Regions from separate parts of the Streptomyces sp. NPDC007991 genome, predicted to be linked through region 2. Evidence: riboswitches for the same ligand, from Rfam matches in the RefSeq annotation. Region 2 holds a riboswitch; each other region holds the start of a gene.
What was found. Region 2 has a riboswitch for cyclic di-AMP ahead of ACFZDA_RS00580 (peptidoglycan DD-metalloendopeptidase family protein). Riboswitches for the same ligand answer to the same signal wherever they lie in the genome.

Region 1 (2,191 bases), on a different contig from region 2:
TCCCTTGGAGCGATCGAAACGGGAGCACACCCGTATGGCGCGCACACTCGCAAGGCGCACACACCGAAGGCCGGACCCGGGGATCGGGGTCCGGCCTTCGGTCGCGTGTCAGGCGGGCGGTGACGCGGTCGGTCAGCCGACGGAGACGCCGTGCGAGCGCAGGTAGGCGACCGGGTCCACGTCCGAGCCGTAGTCCGGCGTGGTGCGGATCTCGAAGTGCAGGTGCGGTCCGGTCACGTTGCCGGTGGCACCGGACAGGCCGATCTGCTGTCCTTCGCTCACGGTCTGGCCGGCCGAGACGGAGAGCGAGGACAGGTGGGCGTACTGCGCGTAGAAACCGTCGTTCAGCTTGATGACGACCTGGTTGCCGTACGCCCCGCCCCAGCCGGCGGAGACGACCGTGCCCGCGCCGACGGCCTTGAGCGAGGTGCCGGTCGGAACGACGAAGTCCACACCGGTGTGGTATCCGCTGGACCACATGCTGCCGGCCATGTGGTACGGGGTACCGATGGTGGCGCCCTCCACCGGGAGGGTGAAGCCGCTGGAGGTCGCGGCGGCCGGCTTCGCGGCAGCCGGCTTCGAGGGCGACTCGGAGGCGGAGGACTTCGAAGCCGAGGACTGGGAAGCCGAGGGCTTCGACGGGGCAGCGGGCTTGGGCGCACTCGCCGCCGCCTTCTTGCCGATCGCCAGCTTCAGCCCCGGGTGGATCAGCGACGGGTCGTCACCGACGGCGTCACGATTGTCCGCGTAGAGCTTCTTCCAGCCGCCGTCGACATTCTGCTCGTCGGCGATCTTCGCGAGACAGTCACCGGCCCGCACGGTGTACGAGCGGGCGCCCGTGGCCTTTTCGGCGGCCTTCTTCTCGGCGGCCGGAGCGGACTGGACGACTCTTTCCGGAGTCGACTTCGGAGTGGCGGCGTGGGCGCCGGCGGCCCCCATGAGCGGAAGGGCGAGAGCGGCCCCACCGGTTCCGGCGACGACGATGGAGCGGGTGAAACGCTGGGACTTCGGGCGGCGGTGCTTACCCTTCGCGGGCATGGCGAATTCCTCTCCGTCGCCTGCGAGGTGAGCTGTCGGGTGCGGACTGGAGATGTCCGGCCACGCCGAGGCGCGGCTTAACCCCAAGCCGTTCCGGGAACCGGAACAGGCGTCTTACCTGTGGGTCCCCCGCTCCTGCCGTACGTCGGGTCAGTGTGTGGGGCTCCGGGCGGCGGCAGGATTAGGCGTCCGTCCGGATGGGTGTGGAACGTAAGCGACCAGGACGCAAAGGGACAAGCGTGCGGTTCCCCGTGACGGCGTTTTTCTTGACGCGTCGGCACTTTTTCCGTCACGGAGCGTGGATTACCGATCTCCCGCATCCCGCAATACCCCTGAATCGCGCCAGAATTACGTGCACATGGCAACAACACATCGTCACGAATATGACGATGCTCACGCACCCCGACCTCATCCCCTTTACAGTCGGGGCACGTTACGCCTAAACAACTGAAGCACTGCCTATTCGGACAGAAGGGCTACTTGCGCTTAAGCCGGACGACAGCGGCATTTAGATCCCCGCGCAGGCCGACCCGCAGTCCGTGATGGAGCAGTACGCCCCCTCGATGCACTTCGCCCGTTGTGAGGCATTCGTACGACGCCGCGGGATCGAGGCCCCGCAGCCGGAGTGCCGGAACGGGCTCGCCGTAGCGCTGCGCCTGGAGCCAGGCCAGGACGACGGTCTCGTCGCCGAGGACGTACTGCACGGCGCTCAGGCCGCCCTCCGGCGGGCGCAGCCGGTACAGGTCGCCGCGCTGCACCACGGGCCTGATCTCCTTGTAGAGCTCCACCCAGTCCCGCGCCTCGGCGAGTTCCCGCTCCGTCCACTTCGTGAGGTCGCCGCCGACCCCGAGTACCCCGGCCATGGCGCTGACGAACCGGAACCGCAGGGAGCTGGCCCGCTGGTTGAGCATGGCGTTCGGGCTGTCGGTGACCCAGGCGGCCATGACCCGGGCCGGGTGGATCTGGCTGAAGCCGTGCTGGATGGCGAGCCGGTCGAGCGGGTCGGTGTTGTCCGAGGTCCACACCTGGTCCGTGCGGCCGAGCACACCGATGTCGATCCGGCCGCCGCCGCCCGAGCAGGACTCGAAGGCCACCCGGGGGTGGGCGGCCCGCAGCCGGTCCAGCAGGCCGTACAGGGCGTGCACGTGGTCGA
Region 2 (2,191 bases):
GGACGTGACAAACGCCGAAAGCCCCGGCTCGGGGAGCCGGGGCCTCGGGGGAAGCGGAGTGGTACGCCGTCAGACGCTCACACCGTGCGAGCGGAGGTAGGCGACGGGGTCGATGTCGGAGCCGTACTCGGGGCTCGTACGGGCCTCGAAGTGCAGGTGCGGGCCGGTGACGTTGCCGGTCGCGCCGGACAGGCCGATCTGCTGGCCGGGGGTGACCTTCTGGCCCACCGAGACGCCGATGGACGACAGGTGGCCGTACTGGGTGTACGTGCCGTCGTTCATCTTGATCACGATCTGGTTGCCGTAGGAACCGCCCCAGCCTGCCTCGACGACCTCGCCCATGCCGACCGCGTGGACGGAGGTGCCGGTGGCGGCGTGGAAGTCGACGCCGGTGTGGCTGCCGGAGGACCACAGGCCGCTGCTGGCCTGGTAGCCGGTGGAGATGTACGAGCCGGAGATCGGGGGCACGAAGGTGTTGAGGCGCTTGCGCTCGGCCTCGCGGGCGGCGCGCTCCTTGGCCTCGCGGGCCTTCTCGGCCGCCTCCTTGGCCTCCTTGGCAGCCTCGGCGGCCCGCTCGCGGGCGGCCTCCTCGGCCTTCTTCTTGGCGGCGGCCTCCTCGGCGGCCTGCCTCTGGGCGGCGGCCTGGGCGTCGATCTGCTGGGCCACGGTGCCGCCCATGGTGACGACGGGGGTGAGGCCGGTCTGCTCGACGGAGGGCTCGGCGGCGAAGGCCGGAGCGGCCACGGTGCCGATGACACCGGTGGTGGCGAGGGCCGCGACGCCCGCCGCGCGGGCCGTGCCGCGCTGCATGCGGCTGGGACGACGATGTTTCCCGGTGGCGCGGGTGAACGCCATGGAGTGCCTGGTCCTTTCCTTCCTTCTCGCCTACCGGGTTAGCTGACGGGTTCGGAGCAGGAAGGTCTCCTACGGACCCCCTCGCGGCTCGCGCGGGCGTCCGATTCACCCCAGGGACTGCGGTGGGTCCCCGGCTCCCCTGGCTCGCGCCGTACGGGGACTCGGCGATGACTGTCCGGTGCCGCGGGTGCGGCGCACTGCCTGACGGACAGCCCGGACGAACCTAAGCGGGGCCACTTTCAATTCCCAAACGGATCCCGGTTTTTGTAGCGCATCCCACAGGGCAGACAGGCAACCTCCGCACCAATTCGGGCATAAAGGAGCCCTGGTGCCTTAGAAGACAACCAGGGCCCCTACGCGCGCGTGCCGCTACTCGGCGGCCACGACGGAGACTTCGCCGATACCCAGGGCCTCGACCGGGTCCTTGATCTGCGCCGCGTCACCGACGAGCACCGTCACCAGACGGTCCACCGGGAAGGCGCTGACGGCCGCCGCGGTGGCCTCCACGGTGCCGGTCGCGGCGAGCTGCCGGTACAACGTGGCCTGGAAGTCGTCGGGCAGGTGCTGCTCGACCTGGTCGGCCAGCGTGCTCGCGACGGCCGCCGCCGTCTCGTACTTCAGCGGCGCCACGCCGACCAGGTTCTGCACGGCGACGTCCCGCTCGGCGTCGGTCAGTCCCTCGGCGGCGAGTGTGCGCAGCACCGTCCACAGGTCCTGGAGGGCGGGGCCGGTGTTGGGCGTGTCCACCGAGCCGCTGATGGCGAGCATCGCGGCACCGGTCCCGTCCGGGGCGGACCTGAGGACCTGGCCGAAGGCCCGCACCCCGTAGGTGTAGCCCTTCTCCTCGCGCAGCACGCGGTCCAGGCGGGAGGTGAGGGTGCCGCCGAGGCAGTACGTGCCGAGCACCTGCGCGGGCCACACGCGGTCGTGCCGGTCCGGGCCGATCCGGCCGATCAGCAGCTGCGTCTGGACGGCGCCGGGGCGGTCCACGATGACGACCCGGCCGGTGTCGTCGGCGGTCACCGGCGGCACCGGGCGCGGCTCGGCCGCGGAGCCGGTCCAGGCGCCCAGCGTGTCGCCGAGCAGGGCGTCGAGGTCGATGCCGGTGAGGTCGCCGACGACCACGGCGGTGGCCGTGGCGGGCCTGACGTGCCTCTCGTAGAAGGCGCGTACGGCCGCGGAGTCGATCGCGGCGACCGTCTCCTCGGTGCCCTGGCGGGGCCGGGACATGCGCGAGTCCGCCGGGAAGAGCTCCTTGGAGAGCTCCACGGCGGCACGGCGGGCGGGGTTGGCCAGCTCGTGCGGGATCTCGTCGAGGCGGTTGCGGACCAGCCGC
Region 3 (2,191 bases), on a different contig from region 2:
GTCGTAGAAGAAGACCAGGTCACCGGGCTGGGCGTCGGCCAGCGAGACCGTGGTGCCGGCGTTGACCTGGTCGTAGGTCGTGCGCGGCAGGGTGACGCCCGCGGCCTTCCAGGCGGCCTGGGTGAGGCCGGAGCAGTCGTAGGAGCCGGGGCCGACGGCGCCCCAGACGTACGGCTTACCGATCTGCGCGCGGGCGAAGGCGAGCGCCTTCTCGGCCTTGGTGGCGTACGAGGAGTCGGCCGGGGCCGTCGAGGAGGACGTGCCGGAGCCCGCCGAGGAGGAGCCGCTGTCCTGTTGCTGGGCGGCCTGCTCCTGCGCCTTCTGCTGCGCGGCCTGCTGCCGGGCCAGCTCGGCGGCCTTGCGGGCGGCCTCCTGCTGCTTCTCCCGCTCGATCGCCGCGAGCCGCGCCTTCTCCTCGGCGGTCAGCTTCGACAGCAGTTCGCGCGCGTCGGCGAGTTTGCGCTGGACGGTGGCCTTGGCCGTCTTCAGGTCGCCCTGCGTGTCGGTGAGCGTCTCGAGGCTCTCGGTGGCCTCCTGACGCTTCTTCATCGTCTCGGACTGCTGGGTGACGTAGTCGTCGACCGCGACCTTCTGACGGCCGGTCATCCGGTCCATCAGCTGGGTCTGGTCGAAGTAGTCCTGCGGGGTGTCCGCGAGCAGGAACGTCGCCGTGTCCGGGGCGGAGGCGCCGGTGCGGTACTGGGCGGCGGCGAAGGAACCGAGTTCCTCCCGTGCCTCGTTGAGCTTCTGGGTGCGCTGGGCGACGTCGTCGAGGAGGGTGTCGACGCGCTTGCGCTGCTTGGTGGTCTTCTCCTTGGCCGAGTTGTACTTGTCGGTTGCCGACTCGGCCTGGCGGTACAGGTCGTCGACCTTCTTCTCGACTTCCTCGAGACTCGGCTTGTCGTCGGCCTCGGGGGCGGCGTTGGCCGACTGGGACAGCAGGGCGACGGATGTCAGGGCCGCCGTTGCCAGGGCGGGGGTCCGTATGCCTGCGACGCGCGTACCAGCGGGACGCGACTTGCGGTGCGACGCCAAGGGAGGCGACTCCTTCCATGCTCCGCCTACCGGGTTAGCTGTCGGGTTCGGGCGGGTACATCGGAAGGGTTGCCCTACGGCCGCCTCCGCGAAGGGAGTCCGGCCGATTCACCCCAGAGTTCTCGGTTGGGTCCCCGGCTCCGGCTGCCGCTGCGGCACACCGGACTCGGCGGAGGCCGCGCGGCCCGGCGACGTTCGCCGGTGGGGGTCGTGCGGCCTGCCCGCACGGTAGCCAACTCGTGTGGCCCTTGTGAAGGTTGATGGGCGATATGCCCGATACATTTTCGTGACCTTACCTGAGAGCGTCGCCGAGAGTCATCGGTGCAGGGGGGTTGGTCACGGGTTCGTCATAATTGTGACGGCCGTAGCGCTCCGTGACCATGCGGGGATGAAGGGTGACGAGGGGGTGCTTTCGGCGATGTTCTCAGGGCGGCAGCGGGCTGTCAGTGGGGCGCCCTAGACTCGGAGAGCGATGAGCAGCCTCTTTGACGACAGCTTCCTGGCGGACCTCCAGGCCCAGCGGGGCCCCGCGGACGAGCCCCCGCCGCCACCCGAGGACGATCATGTACCGGAGCCGGTTCCGGACGATCTGTTCGGCGGGAAGTTCGACGCGCCCCCGGACCGGGACACCTACTACCGCGACGGCGCCCCGCGCCCGCCGGTGGACACCGCCGCCCTCCTGGAGGGGCTGAACGACAACCAGCGCGCCGCCGTCGTCCACTCCGGCTCCCCGCTGCTCATCGTGGCCGGCGCCGGCTCCGGCAAGACCCGCGTGCTCACGCACCGCATCGCCCACCTGCTCGCCGAGCGGGGCGTGCACCCGGGCCAGATCCTCGCGATCACCTTCACCAACAAGGCCGCCGGCGAGATGAAGGAGCGCGTCGAGCAGCTCGTCGGCCCGCGGGCGAACGCGATGTGGGTGATGACCTTCCACAGCGCCTGCGTGCGCATCCTGCGGCGCGAGAGCAAGAAGCTCGGCTTCACCTCCTCGTTCTCGATCTACGACGCCGCCGACTCCAAGCGTCTGATGGCGCTGGTCTGCCGCGACCTGGACCTCGACCCCAAGCGCTTCCCGCCCAAGTCCTTCAGCGCCAAGATCAGCAACCTGAAGAACGAGCTGATCGACGAGGAGGACTTCGCCGCCCAGGCCACGGAC
Region 4 (2,191 bases), on a different contig from region 2:
GCTCGCGTTGCACACCGGCCGCACCCGGGAGCAGGTGAGCGCGGACATCGAGCGCGACAAGATCCTCACCGCCCAGGAGGCGGTGGAATACGGCCTGGTGGACCGGATCGTCCCCCATCGGGGGGCCACCCTGGCGCCGCCGACCGGAGAGTGAGCCGCCGGTGCTCCCGCCCGAACTGCCGCCGCTGCCCGCACTGACCCGCGCCGAGGCGGAGTTGATCGACCGTTACCTGGAGGTCGTCGACCTGCTCGGCCGGATCAACCCCGCCCTGCCCGGCGACACCTACCGCGGACTGCGCGCCGCCCAGGCCCTGGTCGGCAAGGCGACCGCGCTGCGCGACGCACTGACCCTGATGCACCAGCGGGGCGAGACGGAACTGCACGCCGGCACCCTCGGCCGGGCGCTGCGGGTGCTGGACGGCGAGCGGCGCACGGCCCGCGTCACCCTGCCCCCGGAGTCCGTCAGTTGACCTGTTCCGCCGGCCCGGACGCCCGCCGCGCCGGCGAAGCGTCCGGGCCTGAGTCGAAACGGTCCGAACGGCGTACCTCTGTTCGGAGTAGACGCGAGACTTTTTTCCGGGCCCTCACAGTTGCGGAACGCGCGTGACCCGGGGGCGGAATGGGACATTCCATCGCTGGTCCGGCGGTCCGTGGACCTGTGGACGGCGGGTCGAACACAGACGTGTCCACCCGAACGGGCGAGTGGTGAGTAACAACACAAACCCCCGGTTCCATTGGGATTTCCGGACAAGCATGCGTCAAGATCCCTGACTGACGACAAGCCCCCGCCACAGCGGCGGGGCGGTCCGGGCGGACGCCGAGTCCTGCCGCCGCCTGGATGACCGGTCGACAGGAGTGGATCGGCAGGAGTGGAGGACCCAAGCACGACGGGTCGCCGGGACGGTCACGCCATGACCGGGCCCGAGCAGCCCTTGGGGTGAAGCCGCGTCAGCGGCCGGGCAACTTCGCCAGCCCGAATCCGACAGGTCATCCTTCACAGGCGGCTGACGAAGGGTTGCGCATGACTGCGCTCAATCGTGTCCCGTCGCTGATGGTCCGGGCCGGTACGGCCTCGGCCCTCACCATCGCCGCCGTGGGCGGCTCGATCGTGGCCCCCGGCCTCTCCTCCGAGGCGGCGGCAGCCACACCAGCGACCAAGGCGCTCCAGATCGCGGCCTCGAAGAAGGGATCGCCCTACCGGTACGGGGCCACCGGCCCGCACCGGTTCGACTGCTCCGGCCTCACGCTGTACTCGTTCAAGAAGGCGGGCAAGAAGCTGCCCCGCACGGCCGCCCAGCAGTACAACAAGACGCGCCACATCTCCGCCAAGAACCGCAAGGCGGGAGACCTGGTGTTCTTCCACTCGGGCAGCAGCGTGTACCACGTCGGTATCTACGCGGGTAAAAACAAGCTCTGGCACGCCCCGAAGAGCGGTGACGTGGTGCGGTTGCAGAAGCTCTGGACCAAGAGCGTCTGGTACGGGCGCGTGAAGTGATCCGCCCGGCGTGCGGCGGCGCCCCTGACGTGCCGCCGCACGCCGGAGCGTGACACGGCCTTATGTGGTTACCCGTCCCCCATGGCCGAGCACCGTCCCTGCACCGCACGCGGCGAGACCCCGCTCCAACGCGCCGACCGGAACTTCGTCGAGCTGCTCCAGGAGCTCCGGGTCACCCAGACGGGCGTACAGATCCTGTTCGCGTTCCTGTTGTCCCTCGCGTTCACCTCGCGCTTCACGTCCCTCGACACGGTCCAGCGCGTCACGTACGTCATCACACTGCTGCTGGCGGTCCTGGCCGCGGCGCTCTTCACGGCGCCGGCCGCGCTGCACCGCTTGCTCTTCCAGCAGGGCGCCAAGCCGCGCATCGTGCAGGTGTCCTCACGGCTGGCCACCACCGGCCTGGTCGTGCTGGTGTTCGCCTTCAGCGGTTCCGTGCTGCTGGTGGTGGATGTGACGACCGGTCGGGTCGGCGGCATCGCCGCGGGCGCCGCGACGTTCCTGGTCTGTGTCGGCCTGTGGGGGCTGCTCCCCCGGCTGGTGCGGCGGGCGGGCCCGCGCGACGAGACGCAGGGCGGCTCCGGGCGACCGGAAGCCACCGCCGAGGAACCGGCCGCGTCGAGCGCCGCCCGGATCCCCACGCCCCTGCGCGGCACCATCAGGCAGCCCTCAGGGGTTCGAGAAGGAGCAGCACAC

Region 1: linked by a shared signal. The riboswitch ahead of ACFZDA_RS13320 (peptidoglycan DD-metalloendopeptidase family protein) and the one ahead of ACFZDA_RS00580 (peptidoglycan DD-metalloendopeptidase family protein) in region 2 are both predicted to bind cyclic di-AMP.
Region 3: linked by a shared signal. The riboswitch ahead of ACFZDA_RS21535 (NlpC/P60 family protein) and the one ahead of ACFZDA_RS00580 (peptidoglycan DD-metalloendopeptidase family protein) in region 2 are both predicted to bind cyclic di-AMP.
Region 4: linked by a shared signal. The riboswitch ahead of ACFZDA_RS19600 (NlpC/P60 family protein) and the one ahead of ACFZDA_RS00580 (peptidoglycan DD-metalloendopeptidase family protein) in region 2 are both predicted to bind cyclic di-AMP.

What each region holds. Positions count from the first base shown of each region.
Region 1 is NZ_JBIBJD010000004.1:376,325-378,515, forward strand. Features, by position in the region: gene ACFZDA_RS13320 (peptidoglycan DD-metalloendopeptidase family protein) at 133-1,038, opposite strand; cyclic di-AMP (ydaO/yuaA leader) riboswitch at 1,043-1,204, opposite strand; gene ACFZDA_RS13325 (alpha-galactosidase) at 1,515-2,191, opposite strand, start outside.
Region 2 is NZ_JBIBJD010000001.1:148,206-150,396, reverse strand. Features, by position in the region: gene ACFZDA_RS00580 (peptidoglycan DD-metalloendopeptidase family protein) at 70-855, opposite strand; cyclic di-AMP (ydaO/yuaA leader) riboswitch at 869-1,032, opposite strand; gene ACFZDA_RS00575 (insulinase family protein) at 1,225-2,191, opposite strand, start outside.
Region 3 is NZ_JBIBJD010000007.1:191,472-193,662, forward strand. Features, by position in the region: gene ACFZDA_RS21535 (NlpC/P60 family protein) at 1-1,035, opposite strand, end outside; cyclic di-AMP (ydaO/yuaA leader) riboswitch at 1,044-1,217, opposite strand; gene pcrA (DNA helicase PcrA) at 1,508-2,191, shown strand, end outside.
Region 4 is NZ_JBIBJD010000006.1:436,922-439,112, forward strand. Features, by position in the region: gene ACFZDA_RS19590 (ATP-dependent Clp protease proteolytic subunit) at 1-154, shown strand, start outside; gene ACFZDA_RS19595 (hypothetical protein) at 162-470, shown strand; cyclic di-AMP (ydaO/yuaA leader) riboswitch at 806-1,018, shown strand; gene ACFZDA_RS19600 (NlpC/P60 family protein) at 1,022-1,495, shown strand; gene ACFZDA_RS19605 (DUF6328 family protein) at 1,577-2,191, shown strand, end outside; gene ACFZDA_RS19610 (LysE family transporter) at 2,154-2,191, opposite strand, start outside.